3 regions of the Methylophaga sp. UBA4204 genome follow, and region 2 is predicted to be linked to each of the others. Evidence: riboswitches for the same ligand, from Rfam matches in the RefSeq annotation. Region 2 holds a riboswitch; each other region holds the start of a gene.
What was found. Region 2 has a riboswitch for cyclic di-GMP ahead of B3182_RS11065 (hypothetical protein). Riboswitches for the same ligand answer to the same signal wherever they lie in the genome.
Positions count from the first base shown of each region.

Region 1 (5,409 bases), on a different contig from region 2:
TCTGGTCTTAGAGCAAATCAACCAAAAAGATGCTATTAGCAGTCATTCGGCGGTGATGGAGTTTAATCAAAGTGGGCAGTTCATTTCAGCTAATCAGTTTACTTATGAACAATTAAACATTGTCGACGAAGTGCAAATGCAGTCTTTACTGGGAAATTTGAAAGATCATTTAGATGAGCCTCGCAAACAATTGATCGAAAAAGGTGAACCCACCGCGGTGATGATTAAACTGGCTCATCAAGGTGGTGAAGTAATTTTAGAGTGCATAATCTCAGCAATAACAGATTTAAACGGCAATATTTCTAAGTACATTGTGTTTGGTAGCAATGTCTCTTCTCGAAATAAGCTGGTGGCTGAAACTCATCTTTCTATGTCGAATGTGTTAAGTAAAATTCAAGCCACAGTAAAGACAATAAATGCAGTAGCCGATCAAACTAATCTGTTAGCGCTTAATGCAGCCATTGAGGCAGCAAGAGCTGGTGAAGCTGGACGAGGATTTGCGGTAGTGGCCGATGAAGTTCGCAACCTTTCGAAAAAATCGAATGAAGCAGCGGTTCAAATTGGTCAACTGATTAACGAAACTCAGTCGCATGTTGACGAGCTGGCTTCTTTTTTAAGTGAGTAATGTTTCTATACCGAAGAATAGTGTTAGCGTCAGCGCAAAGTTTATTCGTTCTCAGCTCAAATGCTTGTCCGACCCGTTAGGCAGGTGATCAAACACTCTAACGCTAGTGCAAATGACGTTTCAATTCAGATTAGGAAATCTCAAAAGCTATACCTAAATCCCTAATACTAATAGTTGAAACCCTGACGATTATAATTGCCGACAATGACCCTTTAGCTCAGATGAATTAGAGTGTACTCAAGCCGATTAGCTAAAGATCATTTTCAAGGGTCCAGTTTTTTAGTTCTTCAAGTATAGTCAGGGCATTCAATCCTCTAGCCGCAATTTTGTATTGGACCGCGACAGGTTTGCTTGAGATCACATCTCTGGTGATCAGTTTATTTTCTTCCATTGCCTTCAACCTCTCTGCCAGGACTTTTTTACTGGCCCCGGCAAGTTGTCTCGCAATTTCATTAAAACGCATGGGCTGATCTTTCAGGTGCCACAAAATGGAGCCTGTCCATTTATTACCGATAATTCTCATTCCCCTCTCAACTGGGCAAGGTTTATAACAAGTCTGGTCGTTTTCTCTCATAGTTATTTGTAGGTTACAAAAAGTTAACTGGTTGACTATTGTAACCTGAATGTTAGTTTGTATGTTTAGACAAACTAGAGAGCAGACATGAAAGGTAAATCAATTTTCGTCGAAGCGGGTGGTGGCTTTGATAAAGTTAGCGTAGAAGAAACAGAAACAATCTCGCCAGGTGACAGCGAAATTCTGGTCAGACTTCATGCTAACTCGCTTAATTATCACGATTATGCGGTCGTCAAGGGGCTCTGGCCTGCATCAGAGAAAAGAATACCTATGGCTGATGGTGCCGGTGAAGTAATAGAGGTGGGGCCAAACGTGACCGAATTTAAGGTCGGTGATAGCGTTGTGAGTACGTTTTTCCCTTCTTGGTTAAGCGGTGAACCAGTCGTTGATGGTTTCTCAACTGTTCCTGGCGATGGAGTAGATGGTTACGCAAGAGAATATGTCACGGCAAAGGCTGAAGCTTTCACCAAGTCACCCTCAGGTTGGTCTCATACAGAATCTGCGACGTTGACTACAGCAGCCTTGACAGCATGGCGGGCTTTGTTCGATTTTAATCAGCTCAAATCAGGTGATACCGTTCTTCTTCAAGGGACTGGTGGTGTATCCATTTTCGCTTTACAGTTTGCCAAAATGGCAGGCGCCAAAGTGATTGCCACTTCATCCAGTGATCAAAAACTCACTAGGTTGAAGGAGCTGGGAGCAGATCATGTGATCAATTATAAAAAAGAACCTAAATGGGGCTTTTTAGCCAGAGAACTTAATGATGGAAAAGGTGTTGACCACGTCGTTGAAATTGGTGGTGCTGAAACATTGGAGCAGTCTCTAAACGCTGTACGTATCGCTGGCCAAATTTCGTTAATCGGTATTCTTTCTGGACAGACTTGCGATATAAATATTGTGAAGACTTTTGTGAAACAGGTTAGGCTTCAGGGCGTCCTTGTTGGTAGTAGAGTCCATCAGCAGGAGATGATTAAAGCTATCGAGGTTAATCAGCTAAAACCAATTATTGATCGTACTTTTGCTTTAAAGGACATTGTCAAAGCATTTGAGTACCAAGAAACGAATCAGCATTTTGGTAAAATTTGTTTAGAGTTTTAAATGAAATAAAAAAGCCCCTGATGAGGGGCTTTTTTAATTTATTAGCCGCTCAATCCCCGACAGAATGCTTCAGAATTCGTCGGTCTAAAATAGCCCTGCTATAATTGTGGCCGATGTCCCTGTAGCTCAGATGGATAGAGCGTTGAACATTTATCTGTCCAAAATGAGAAGGATAGGGCTGGGATTACATTATTAGCTCTAATAATTAACATCAAAGATTTATTAATTAGTACTAAAGTACAATACTTTTTAATAAAATTTAGTGTAAGTTCGAAAGAGTGATCTAATCACGCTATTTATTATGCCAAACTTGGCGTGAGCCTTGGACGGAAAATTACAGCTGTGCTTTTAAGTAAAGGTATCAGGGCTGGGTTGCATACTTTAAGGAGTTCACCGATGAATAAGATGATAGCTACGATAATCTTCTCATTATTTTCTTTATCTGCTTTTGCCGCTACAGTCGACATTGATTTGAGTGGGGCTACCACTTCCACCCTTATTGATGCTGATGGGGCAAGTTTCTCACAAACTTTCACAGGTCAGACTGCATCTGGCTCAGCAATTTCAGGTTCCCCTACAGGGCCATTATCACTAACACCAAGTGGAACAATAAGAGTTGTCTCTTTTGATCCAGGTTGCACAGGTTGTGATTCTGGCAATTCACTTCTTACACCCTCAAGTTTTCAGGGCCCATTGTCGATTTTGTTTGATTTTAATGCCGACAGTTTTTCATGGGTGATGGGAAGCTCTGTTGCAGGATCCAATGTTGCTGCAGATTTATTTTCAAATAGTGGTAGTTTAATCAACACAGTACTAATCAGCATGCTGGAAGGGTACAACAAATACTCTATCTCCGGCTTGGGTGCTTTTGCAGGAATTACTTTTAGAGACAATAACGACCCAGCTGGAGTACGTTACATGGACATGTCTTACAATAGTGTTGTCGGAGTCTCTGAAGTTCCAATCCCTGCCGCCGCTTTCATGTTTGCGCCTGCATTGCTTGGACTCATGGGATTACGTCGAAGAGCAAAAAATAAAGTCGCTTAACTTTATTTCTTTCAGAAAGCCGTGATGATTAATTTCATCACGGCTTTTTTATTTGTATAACTTCCGTTCAACCGCCAATTGGTTTGTTTCGAAGTGAAGCCGATCAGCTTGACTGATATAATTGCGGCCGATGTCCCTGTAGCTCAGATGGATAGAGCGTCCCCCTCCTAAGGGGAAGGCCACAGGTTCGACTCCTGTCAGGGACACCAATAATAATCAATAGATTATTTTTGACTGGAAATGAATAATAGCGGGATAGTCATTCGCATACTCCCCATCAACTTTTAGAACCTTCATTTTTTCTGTAACAAATTTATCGATTTGTATTAGGTTTATCAGATTCAGAAAGTTGAGGTTGGGAAAGGAATAAATATCCCACTGGGTAATGGATACGGCGCAACTAAGAAAGTAATGACAATTCTTTACCAGTTGCCTTGTGAAAAATTATTTTTCAACAATGATTTTTGGTTGATGGCTTTCTGTTTCACTATCTGAAAGTCCTGCGGTCAGGATCCAGCGCATCGTGTCTTCATTCGACATTTCCAAAGACCGAACCTGATCTCGTGAAACGCAAATTGTATAGCCACCAACTTGATAGCTCATTGGCAGGTATATGGCGACCAGATTATTTTCCTGATCCTCCATGCCTAAAACATGGCTAACGTTATCCTTCACCAGAAAGCCAATCAGCTGAACCCCACCGATGGTGACAGCAACAGCATTGCTGAGACTTTCCTGCTGTTTCTCGCGAGAGAAAAAACGCGTGAAATCTCGTAATGCACCATGAATCGATTTCACCAGCGGAATGCGATCCAGGATGGATTCACCCATATCAAACAGTCGTTTGACCAGCCAGGCATTAACGGCAATTCCAATCACAAAAATTAACCCTATAGCCGCTAATAACCCAAGCCCTGGCCAATAAAAATCATAGGGTAAAATGGCAATCATTATCGGACGTAATGCACGCTCTGCTGTAACAGCCAACCAATAAATAAGATAAAGCGTCAGGGTGACGGGTAACGCTGTCGCCAAACCTTTTAAAAAAGTCTTCCAGACAAATTGCATAAAGCTGTTCCTATTCCAAACCGAATACGGTTATTCAGATGTATAAAGTTATATCGGCTTCGCTGGCAAATTCCAGAAAGGTGGCAGCGCCTCCATGACTGATTCCATCGATAAAATCTGAATTTTTAAAATCAAACAAATCGACAGTCATTTGGCAGGCAATTAATTCAACATCTGACTCCAGACAAATCTCACGTAATTCAGCAACACTGGCAACACCTTTCTTTTTCAATTTGCGTTGCATCATCCAGGTAGCAAAGGCTTCAAGCCCTGGAATAATTTGCACGATACTGGGGACCGGAACAGGCATGGGCATAGCAGGGTTGCCTAAAGGAGAGACTTTAAGAGACATATCTTTCTTAAGCAATTGCAAACCGTAAAAGGTAAAAAATATTTTGGCTTCAAACCCTAGCGCCGCTGCTGTGGAGGCCAGTAGAAATGGTGGATATGCACCATCTAAAGTACCTTTACTTGCAATTATGGCGAGTTTTTTGGCCATGCAGTCATACCCCTTTTTCGATGATGAAATACAATTTTCCGTCGACTTCTTCACTACTGAGTAGCGGATTACCAGTCATTTTGCAGAAGGCCGGAATATCTTTTAGCGCGCCAGTATCGGTACATATGAGTCGCAGTCGCTGAGAGGCTGACATTTCATTGAGCATCTTACGCGCTTTAAGCACTGGAAGTGGACAGTTTAAACCTGATGTATCAATTTCTGTATCAAAATCTGACATACTGATTTCCTTTAAAATATCCGTTCACATGATAAACGCAAGCGGCGTTTTTGTCTTTGTGGAACCGGTCTTAATGAGCCAAGGTCTATAGGCGTTATGAAATATCTTATCGCTACAGTTATATTTTTGATGAGCAATCAAGGCATTGCCCAGGCAAACCTGGATATTGCGTTGCCAGAAATGGGGGACAGTGCGGGTGCTCTGGTTTCGCCTGTGGAAGAGTATCAGGTCGGCCAGTCTTTTTACTGGAGCCTGCAGCA
Region 1 covers NZ_DFTU01000005.1:36,601-42,009, forward strand. The annotation lists partial or broken gene B3182_RS00635 (methyl-accepting chemotaxis protein) at 1-553, shown strand, start outside; gene B3182_RS00640 (winged helix-turn-helix transcriptional regulator) at 876-1,148, opposite strand; gene B3182_RS00645 (zinc-dependent alcohol dehydrogenase family protein) at 1,287-2,297, shown strand; cyclic di-GMP riboswitch class I at 2,591-2,677, shown strand; gene B3182_RS00650 (hypothetical protein) at 2,694-3,344, shown strand; tRNA gene B3182_RS00655 (tRNA-Arg) at 3,477-3,553, shown strand; gene B3182_RS00660 (DUF502 domain-containing protein) at 3,789-4,412, opposite strand; gene dsrE2 (sulfur carrier protein DsrE2) at 4,447-4,911, opposite strand; gene B3182_RS00670 (sulfurtransferase TusA family protein) at 4,916-5,149, opposite strand; gene B3182_RS00675 (M48 family metalloprotease) at 5,246-5,409, shown strand, end outside.
Region 1: another riboswitch for cyclic di-GMP. It lies ahead of B3182_RS00650 (hypothetical protein); the one in region 2 lies ahead of B3182_RS11065 (hypothetical protein).

Region 2 (5,409 bases):
CAATGCTTCCATGACAGCTGGTACGACATATCTTGTTGCAATTTTGAACGCAACCTCAAATATCTTGAAGTATGACCTGTCAATTTCACCATCAGCTGTTCCGATTCCAGCTGCATTGTGGTTACTGGCTCCAGCATTAATGGGTTTTTTCGGCTTACGTCGTAGAGCACTTAAATCTGCTACAGCTTAATTTTAAACGTATTGATTTCCTGCTTACTTGAGGAAAGGAGCTTTGTTCCTTTCCTTAATTTGCAAAACCATTGTAAACACTGTGAATCAATTCACATTTGATTAAACATTTGAGTTAATCCAGCTAAATTTTGTGTCGCAGGGCTCATTATTTGTAACAAATTAACAGTATTGTTCAACCGTCACTTGAGAGCTGTTTCTAAGTGGCTTTATTTGTTGGGAACGAAAATGGTTCCTATTTTAAATCGCCAAACTTGTCGTGAGGCAAGGTCGGAAAGCCACGGGTCTTCAGGTATTATTTGAAGATGGCTGGGTTGCATTGCTTAATTTTTCAATTAAAGGAAATTACGATGAAAAATGCGATGCTATTTTGTATAGCTTTATTGTTCTCAGTTAGTGCTAATGCGGCTACATTGAGTTTATCAACTGTCGGATCAAATGGTGCGACTCAAGAAATCAGTTTAAATAACAACAGCACTGTGCTTGCTGGTGGTACTGTTGCTAATTCAGGTTCTTGGCAATCATTGTTTGATGTTACAACTGATGTTGATACTCCTGTAAGAGTTGAGTGGTCATTTAATCCTTCAACAAGCTTGGATTCAGCTCAATTGGCTTTTGGTCTGATTTCTGGCCCTGGTGGTAATTATGTTGGTTTTCCAACTATTTATAATATCACTGGTGACTTTATCTTTACTGCCATTTTGACTGCAGGTTCATATTTTGCAGTAGATATTCTTAATGCCACTTCAGGTATTTTGAAATATGACCTGTCAATCTCTGCAGTACCAGTACCAGCTGCATTGTGGTTGTTTGCACCAGCACTGTTAGGCTTCTTCGGTTTACGCCGTCAAGCACGGAAAACAGTGGTTGCATAACACCAAATGAGTTAACAATATTGTTAGTTTTAAGAAAAGGGAGCTTCGGCTCCCTTTTTTTGCAGTTATGTACTTGATTCAGTTAGCTATTATTCACAGCATGAAGTGGGACAACCAATAGAATATTGTTATAAAGTTCATTAAATATGGATATTGTGAGAAAAAGAAAATCAGCTATAATCAGCCTGAAATATATAATTTTTTTGCAATAAATTTGTCACTAGTACCATAGTACAATTTCAATCATGCAAATGAAGTAGTAGTGTTTAATCATCACCGAGATATTTCTTGGAGATAAAAAGTTCAGAAACAATGTTGTTTCTGTTTTTGTTGCCAAACTTACCGTGAGGTAAGGTCGGAAAGCCACGGATCTTCTGGCTGGATTATGAAGATGGCCGGGTTGCATTGCTTAATTTTTCAATTAAAGGAAATTATTATGAAAAATGCGATGCTATTTTGTATAGCTTTATTGTTCTCAGTTGGTGCTAATGCCGCTACACTGACATTATCAACAGTTGGTTCTTCAGGTGCTACTCAAAGTATTGATCTGAATAACAACAGTACAGTTCTTGCTGGTGGTACTGTTGCTAATTCAGGAGTTTGGGAATCATTGTTTGATGTTCAAACTGATGTTGATACACCGGTGAAAGTTGAGTGGTCATTTAACCCAACTAACAGCTTGAGTAATGCTCAATTGGCCTTTGGTCTGTTGACTGGCCCTGGTGGTGGTTATGTTGGTGCGCCAACTATTTTTAACATCACTGGTGATTTTATCTTTACTGCTATTTTGACAGCGGGATCATTCTTTGGTGTTGATATTTTTAATGCCACATCAGATGTTCTGAAATACGACCTGTCAATTTCTGCAGTACCAGTACCAGCTGCATTATGGTTATTTGCTCCAGCATTGATGGGCTTTTTCGGTTTACGTCGTAAAGCACTGAAAACAGCTGCTGCATAGTAACAAATGAGTTAACAATATTGTTGGTTCAAGGAAAGGGGGCTTCGGCTCCCTTTTCTTTGTGGGGCTCAATATCATCAAAAGACTCTAAAATTTTGCATCTGCGATTTACCTACCTGATTTGAAAAATCCACAAAAACTGTTAGTCTGTAACTGAACTTTCAGGAATATAAGAAAGTCTCAATTTTAGAAACAATTCTGTTTCTATCTTCAATATAAAGCCAAACTTGTCGTGAGGCAGGGTCGGAAAGCTACGGATCTTTAATTGACTAAAGATGGCCGGGCTGCATTGCTTATTTTTTCACTTAGAAGGAAATTGCTATGAAAAAAGCGATGCTATTATGTATAGCCTTTTTATTCTCTGCTGGTGCAAACTCAGCAACTCTTAATTTAACAGCTGAGGGCTCAAATGGGGCATCCCAACAGCAAGTCACCTTAAATAAGAACAATGTTGTTTTAGGTGGTGGTGTTGTTGAAAGCTCCAGATCAAATTGGAGTTCAATGTTTAACGTCACAGCAGATACAAATACTGCGGTTGATGTTGAATGGTCATTTAACCCAGTGAGAAATCTGGTTTCTGCTACTGTAGCAATTTTTGCATTAGATGGTAGTTTTACAGAAACGTACGATATAACGGGCGATTTTACTTTTTCGGCCATATTGTCAGCAGGTAAAACTTACGGTTTGGATATTTTAGATGCTACATCACATGCATTAAAATATGATGTGTCAGTTACCTCATTATCAGAAGTGCCTGTACCAGCCGCATTATTTTTATTCGCTCCCGCCTTATTAGGATTGATTGGCTTGCGTCGTAGAGCCAAGATGACTGCAGGCTGAAACGGTTAGGAGAAATAAAAAGGGAGCTTGAAGCTCCCTTTTTTATATATTTTTTGTCAGAAAAGACTCTGTACAAACTGAATAAAAAACGTTATGGTTAAATTAACTTCCTTAAAAAGCTGGGAAGTTTTCACAATGGAAAGGATTTCTTCTTTCCTATCAATAGCCAAACCTGTTGTGAGGCGGGGGCGGAAAGCCACGGGTCTTACCTTGTAAGATCGCCGGGTTGCATTGCTTAACTTAATCTATAAATCAAACCCCTTAAAGGAGCGACTTATGAAAAAAGCGATGCTTTTCTTTATGACGTTATTTTTCTCAATTAGTGTAAATGCAGCAACCTTAAATTTGACCACCGCCGGATCATCAGGTGCTACGCAAGAAGTTAGCTTAAATAACAACGATGTTGTATTAGGCCACGGAACGGTAGATGAGCCAAACACCAACTGGTCATCATTTTTTGATCTATCTACAGATCAAAATACACCCGTTAAAATTGTATGGTCATTTAATCCAGAAGCAAATCTAAGTTCAGCTACCGTATCGTTATTTGAGATGGGTGGTGCTGTTATCGATCAGTTTAATCTCATCTCAGATTACTCATTTACCGCCACGCTTATGACTGGTATAAACTATGGTTTGGATATCTTTAGTGCTTCTTCTGATGAGCTGAAATATGATGTTTCAGTATCGGCTGTGCCTATTCCAGCAGCGCTTTTTCTCTTCGCACCTGCCTTATTCGGCCTATTGGGACTGCGTTTACGTGCTAAATCAAAAGCGTAAAACTGATTAATTCAATAATAATATCCAGTTAAAATAAGGGAGCAGAAATGCTCCCTTTTTTTATGCTTAAATAACGTGTTATCATCCGAAGCGAAAGTAATTTATAAACATGGAGAAGAATAATGAATAAATTGATAAATGCAGTGTTGCTATTAGCGGCACTTTCGATTGGAACAGTTGTTCATGCTTCAGAACCTTATACACTTAATGCAGGTGACATGTTAAGCATTTCAGTTTGGAATGAAGATGCCCTGCAGAAAGAAGTCGTTATTCTTCCAGATGGTACTATTTCGTTTCCCTTAGCTGGCCAAATAAACGCGAAAGATAAAACGGTAGTTGAAGTAGAAACCGAACTTAAAGAAAAACTTTCAGAATATATCTCGGATCCAGTCGTTAACGTTACCGTAAATCGGGTTTCAGGTAACACTGTACATATTCTAGGTAAAGTCCAGACTCCCGGCTCCTTTGGAATGAGTCAACCGCTTGATGCAATGCAAGCTTTGAGTTTGGCTGGTGGACTTACGACTTATGCGAAAGAAAACGACATTATCATTTTGCGTAGAGATGGAATGAAACAGCAAATCATTCCGGTCTATTACGCAAATATTAAACAAGGCAAATCACTTGAATCTAACGTGCTGCTTGAAAGCGGTGATGTCATTATTATTCCTTAATGAGGAATAATAATTATCGACACCAAAATGGAGTCAGCATGAAAATAAAAATTATTATGTCGGTTTTGGTAGCAAGCATGTTCCAATCCAATATCGCCAGTTCAGCCGAATACATTATTGGTGCCGATTTTTCTCCAACATTCAGTTATGATGACAATGTTCAGTTACAAGAAGATAAAGAGGGCAGTTTTGTTACCAAACTTGCACCGACATTATTACTTTCTCGTTCTGTCGAAAACTCAACAGTCGCACTTAATACCGGTTACAGGGTAGAAAGATATACTAGTTTAAGTGAGCTGGATCGCCAGGATCCTTTTGCCAATTTAACGGGTAGTTATAATACAGAACGCAGTGCTTATGCTTTAACAGCAAGTTATGCTGAAAGAGCTCAACGCTCTATTGCTGATGAAGATACCGGTGATTTTGCGTCTAATGCAACGGTAACATCAAAATCATTGGCACCAAGCTATCAATATCAATTTAATGAACGTGACTTTGCTTATACCAGTTTTAATTATAACGAGCGAACTTATGATACAAGCGGTTTTAGCGATAATGAGACGAGGTCCTTAACAACAGGTTGGCGGCGCAATTTGTCAGAACGTTTGACCGGGGGGCTGGCACTAACTTATGCACAATACGAATCTCAATCAGAATTTATTGAATCAGAATATGACAGCTATAACCTAAGTGTAACCAGTACTTATCTAATGAGTGAACGTTGGTCATTTTCAGGACAAGTAGGATATCGAACATCTGACAGTGAAACGCAATCACTTTTTGGTGGGCCAAGACAAACAGACAGAAGCTCAGGATCGTTATTTGATTTTTCGGCAAATTATATTGGTGAATTAAATACTTTGACATTTTCCTTATCACGTTCACTTAATCCTTCGGGTGAGGGAGTGGTCAATGAAACTGACCGAGTATCCCTTAATTGGAACAGGGATATTGCAGAAACCCTTTCGTTGTCAGTCAATACGTCGTATCAGGAAACGCAGTCTGCTGATGACCTATCTAACACTGATAGAGAATATTTTACCCTTTCGCCAGCGCTCAACTGGCAACTCGAAAGAAACCTTGCCCTTAA
Region 2 covers NZ_DFTU01000077.1:30,198-35,606, reverse strand. The annotation lists partial or broken gene B3182_RS11080 (hypothetical protein) at 1-190, shown strand, start outside; cyclic di-GMP riboswitch class I at 427-511, shown strand; gene B3182_RS11075 (hypothetical protein) at 540-1,064, shown strand; cyclic di-GMP riboswitch class I at 1,387-1,472, shown strand; gene B3182_RS11070 (hypothetical protein) at 1,501-2,025, shown strand; cyclic di-GMP riboswitch class I at 2,236-2,317, shown strand; gene B3182_RS11065 (hypothetical protein) at 2,347-2,865, shown strand; cyclic di-GMP riboswitch class I at 3,021-3,099, shown strand; gene B3182_RS11060 (hypothetical protein) at 3,142-3,645, shown strand; gene B3182_RS11055 (polysaccharide biosynthesis/export family protein) at 3,768-4,319, shown strand; gene B3182_RS11050 (OmpG porin family protein) at 4,358-5,409, shown strand, end outside.

Region 3 (5,409 bases), on a different contig from region 2:
GTAAGGGCGATCAGGCTTTGATCGAAGCCATTCCACAGGCGCTGACGGAAACGCAACGAATCTGTTCATCCGTCAATGTGGCCAGTACGCGTGCCGGTATCAACATGGACGCGATTCTCAAGATGGGGCAAATCATCAAACAGGCTGCAGAACTCACTGCAGACGATGATGGCCTTGCTGCTGCAAAATTAGTGGTCTTTGCCAATATTCCTCAGGATGTACCGTTTATGGCCGGTGCTTATTTAGGTATCGGTGAAGCAGATGCGGTTGTCAGTGTTGGTGTCAGTGGTCCCGGTGTAGTAAAAGCGGCTTTGGAAAAAGCCTTGGCTGAAGATGAAAATATGGATCTGAGCCGTGCGGCGGATGTCATTAAACAAACAGCAGCCAGACTGACACGTGCTGGTGAGTTGGTGGGCCGTGAAGTGGCACAATTACTCAATCTGCCATTTGGTATTGTCGACTTGTCGTTGGCACCGACACCGAATCGTAATGACAGTGTCGGAGAGATTTTTGAAGCGATCGGTTTGCCAGCTTTTGGATCACCTGGCAGTACCGCATTTTTATCCATGCTCAATGATGCAGTGAAAAAAGGTGGTGCGTTTGCCAGCTCACATGTGGGTGGTTTAAGTGGTGCGTTTATTCCGGTTTGTGAAGATTTGACCATTGCTGAGTCGGCTGCAAACGGCACCTTGAATCTGGAAAAACTCGAAGCCATGACGGCAGTCTGTTCAGTTGGCCTGGATATGGTGGCTTTACCTGGAGATACTTCAGCTGAAATGCTATCCGCGATTATTGCTGATGAAATGGCAATTGGTGTGATTAACAAAAAAACCACAGCAGCAAGATTGATTCCAGCGCCTGGCAAAAAAGCAGGTGATATTGTCCGGTTTGGTGGTTTGTTGGGTGAAGGCCCAGTGATGGCTGTCAATATGGGGAATCAGGAAAACCGCTTTGTGCGACTAGGCGGACGTATTCCTGCTCCGATTCAAAGCTTGGTCAATTGATCATCTTATGCTAACAATTAAAAAGCCGTGACAGAAACTGTCACGGCTTTTTTAGATAAAATAAGCGTCAGAATTACTGGCTTTTCGCTCTTCTACGCATTGCTAAAAAGCCCATCAAACCTGAACCAAATAACCAAACTGCTGCTGGTATTGGAACGGCTGAAACCCGGATGTTATCCAGCATCGCTCCAACATTATCCCCCCCGAAGTTTCTAAAAGATAATTTATCCCCATCAACCAAATCAACCAGGAAACTATAGGTATGCCAATTTTCATCCCAATCCAAGAGAAGATGATTAACAAGTGCACCTGCTCCAAACAACACCGAAACTTGGTCAGCAGGACCATTACGTTGATTACCAGATAAATCAAAACTCACTTTGTATTTTCCTGCAGAAAAACCATTTTTAGAAGACAAAATTCCTGCGTCACCAGTTGAGCCGTCCAGATCTACGCAAAAGCTACCAACTGAACAAACGATTCCCCATTGATTACCGTTTTTGATCAAATCAACCGTACCGTTTGATACATCCCAATTAACGAAGCTGTTATAGTTTAAGACAGAACTCGCCTGACCTTCACCTTCAAAGCTATCATATAGGCTATCAATGGTTGCAGCAAAGGAAACTGGAGCAAAACATAATGCAGATATTGCTAAAATTTTTGTTAAGTTTTTCATAGATATATCCTCAATTTTTGTAGTTCAGCAATCTCAACTTTGAGACCGGAAACTTTCCGTCCTTAATTCGCATTAAGTTTGGCAAAAATTAAAAATAAATGTGTCTTATAAAGTTCGACACAGATTCAAAATAATCCTTATTTAGACGTTTTTTAATTGTACTTTGGTACAAATACACTTAATAAATCACTTACGGTTAGTCCGGTAACTTATTAATGCAAAAACTCGTTGTACAAATTATTATCTTTCAGTGGGATAAATCTCAGCTTTCTGATGCGCACAAAAAAGCAAGGGCAGGATTACCTGATCGCTATCCGCTAAAATCCTCCTCTTCTGTTTTGTCTAATAAGCAAATATTGCTTGATAAGCATGGGGATGATATTTCCGGAAATCGCATTCGCTATCAACTGACAGATGATTATTTTTTAATTGATCGTTTTCGTGTTGGTTTAAAAGTCAAGACAGTGGAGTTCAAACCACGATTACAGGCCGATGAACCACCGATATTACTTACTTCGCTCGAAGAAGGGTGGGTACAGTGTCAGTACCAGTGGCGCTACCGGATGGATGAAGGCGGTTATATTTACTGGCTTTATGAAAATGTGATCGTAAATGTCTGCTTCGCAGAAAAAAACGATCCAGGTGTTTTTGTAAACTCACCTCCCGCCCAACGTTTTACAACTCTACTGACCTGACTCATCAAACGCTCACAAAAACCATAAGACCACTTGCTTTTAGTTCATGCTTGAGGATGAGATGGAGAGCACAGGTTTTTGGAGAATAAATCTCTATAATCGCATTAAATTTCTACGGGACAAATTATTTTCTTTCCTTGGAGTCAATATATTACGACCAAGGTAAAAGTCCCTGGTTTTAGTGAGAATTATCCCTTGTAATGAAAAGGTAATATGCCTAAGATGCCCCGGCATTTTAAGATCGTTAAAATCAATTAACAGTTCTGTTTAAATATTTTTAATTGCCTGTTATGAATCAGTAAGTCCTTGAAATTATTTCAACTTAATCGCTAAGTAAAAACAGACGGGGTATTGACCATCTATCTAATGACCACCTCAGCCAAAACAAAGCCAAAAAGCCTCTCGTGAACAGCTATGTAGCCGATACCTCACCGGTTGCCATAGTGAAGTTTTGTCTGCAGTCTGAGCGGCAGATAGCAATTCTCGACAGTACAGCTTCCATCGTTGATATTTTTGGTTTTACCGCAGCACAAATTATTGAAGATTCCTCGTCTGCATGGATGAGCATTGATTCAGATGATCGTGGCATTATTCTGCAGAAAATGGCTGAGTCAGCTCAAACGATGCAACCTCTGAATCTGGGTTGGCATGTGTTACACCCTCAGAAAGGTAAGGTTTTAGTGGATTGCAAAGCCATGCCTGAAGCGGATTCAGAAAACGGAATGGTATGGCATGGCTATTTTCAAAATATCACCGACCTGAAACGTACAGAGCAGGAAAATCAGTCTCATTTGTGGTTTCTTGAATGTCTGGATCAGGTCAACCGGGCTATTCAGGGCACCAATGATCTTGAGCAGATGATGAGTGATGTTCTGGCAGCGATATTGTCGTGTTTTGCATGTGACAGAGCATGGCTTTTATATCCTTGTGATCCAGCAAGTGCCACTTGGCATATCCCCATGGAGCAGACCACTCCTGACTACCCTGGTGGTCTGTCTGCTGGAACAGATTTCCCGATGACCGAAGAGGCAGCCCGAGGTCTGGAAGCCTATCTGGCCAACAGTGAACCAGTAACGCTGATTACCACTATAGAAAGTCCTGATGCACCCGAATTTCTGAGAGAGCATCATATTCGCTCAATCATCGGTACGGCCATCTATCCAAAAACCGGTAAACCCTGGGTGTTTGGTTTGCATCAATGTTCGTATGAGCGAGAGTGGACTAACGACGAAAAACGTTTATTCAGTGAAATCGGTCATCGTTTATCTGATGGCTTGACCAGCTTGCTGATATATCGTGAACAACGTGAGAGTGATGAACGCTTTCGGCAGGCGTTTGAATTTGCTGCGATTGGAATGGGGGTGTTGTCCTTGAGTGGGCAGTGGTTAAGAGCCAATCATTCCATTTATGAAATGTTCGGCTATTCCGAAACTGAACTACTGCAAATGACCTATCAGGAAATGACCCATCCCGAGGATTTGCATAAAGGACAAGCGGAGCTTGATCGGCTGATTGCTGATCAAATTCCCTATATGCAGATTGAAAAGCGCTATCGTCATCAAAATGGGGACTATTTCTGGGCAAGACTCACAACCAGCATTGTCAGAGGAAGAAACAACCAGCCGCTGTATTTAGTTTCGCAGATAGAAGATATCGAAGAGCGTAAAAAATCAGATCAAAGTATCGCCCTGTTAAATTTTGCTATCAATCAGGTAAAAGAATGCATTTATCTGCTGGATGGAAAAGGGCGCATCAGATATGTCAACGATGAAACCTGTCACACCATGGGATACAGCCGTGACGAATTAATGGCTATGTCCGTTCCTGAAGTTGACCCAGATACCTCTCAGGAGGTTTGGAACGAACATTGGCAAGAACTTAAACAAGAACGTTCCGTTCGTTTGGAAACTCGCCATAAAACAAAAAACGGCAGGATCATTCCAGTCGAGGTGAATGCCAACTATTTTGAGTATGGCGGAATTGGCTACAATCTGGCACTAACGCATGACATCACTGAAAGAAAAGCGGTTGAAATTGCTTTGCGGGAGCAGGAAGAACGTTTCCGGCAACTTGCCGATAATATTGAAGAAGTTGTATGGCTGACCGATCTTGCTATGGGGCATCTGCTTTATATCAGTCCAGCCTATCAAAGCATCTGGGGACGCAGCTGTGAAAGTCTTTATGATAAGCCGTCGTCCTGGTTGGAAACGATTCATCCTGAAGATATAAATAATGTCAGTCAGGCTGTTGTTCAAGGCAAGATAACTGGCGAATACGATATTGAATTTCGCATTATCCGCCCGGATAGCACCATTCGTCATATTCACCAAAGAGCCTTTCCGATATTGAATGAAGCGGGCGATGTGTATCGAATTGCCGGCACTGCCCAGGATATAACGGAACGGAAAGAGCAGGAAGCACATATTGAATATCTTGCCTATCACGATTCATTAACCGCTTTACCAAACCGTTTATTGACGATGGATCGTCTCGGGCATGCGATTACCCATGCTACACGTCATGCCGATGTATTGGCCGTTTTGTTTCTGGATTTGGATCGCTTCAAAACCATCAATGATTCACTTGGTCATCAGGCAGGTGACTTGCTGTTACAGCAGGTTGGTTCACGCCTGCTTGGGGTATTACGTGAAGAAGATACCATCGGCCGGGTGGGAGGTGATGAATTTCTGATTTTGCTCCCCAGTATTAATACACCTGACGATGCGGCACATGTCGCCCAAAAGCTACTCGACATTTTATCTCCACCCTTTATGGTAGTAGGTCATCAATTACATGTTAATGCCAGCATTGGGATCAGTTTGTGCCCCCGAGATGCAGTCAATGCTGAAACATTAGTGAAATATGCTGATACAGCGTTATATCTGGCCAAAGAGCAAGGCCGAGGCGTTTTCCGTTTCTTCAGTCCCGAACTGGATGATCGTGTTCATGCACGACTGCAATTGGAAAATGATTTACGAAATGCGATGCATACAAACCAGCTGTATTTGCATTATCAGCCGTTAATGGATTT
Region 3 covers NZ_DFTU01000048.1:56,280-61,688, forward strand. The annotation lists gene B3182_RS07075 (PFL family protein) at 1-1,004, shown strand, start outside; gene B3182_RS07080 (VPLPA-CTERM sorting domain-containing protein) at 1,078-1,683, opposite strand; cyclic di-GMP riboswitch class I at 1,699-1,776, opposite strand; gene B3182_RS07085 (hypothetical protein) at 1,899-2,378, shown strand; gene B3182_RS07090 (bifunctional diguanylate cyclase/phosphodiesterase) at 2,783-5,409, shown strand, end outside.
Region 3: another riboswitch for cyclic di-GMP. It lies ahead of B3182_RS07080 (VPLPA-CTERM sorting domain-containing protein); the one in region 2 lies ahead of B3182_RS11065 (hypothetical protein).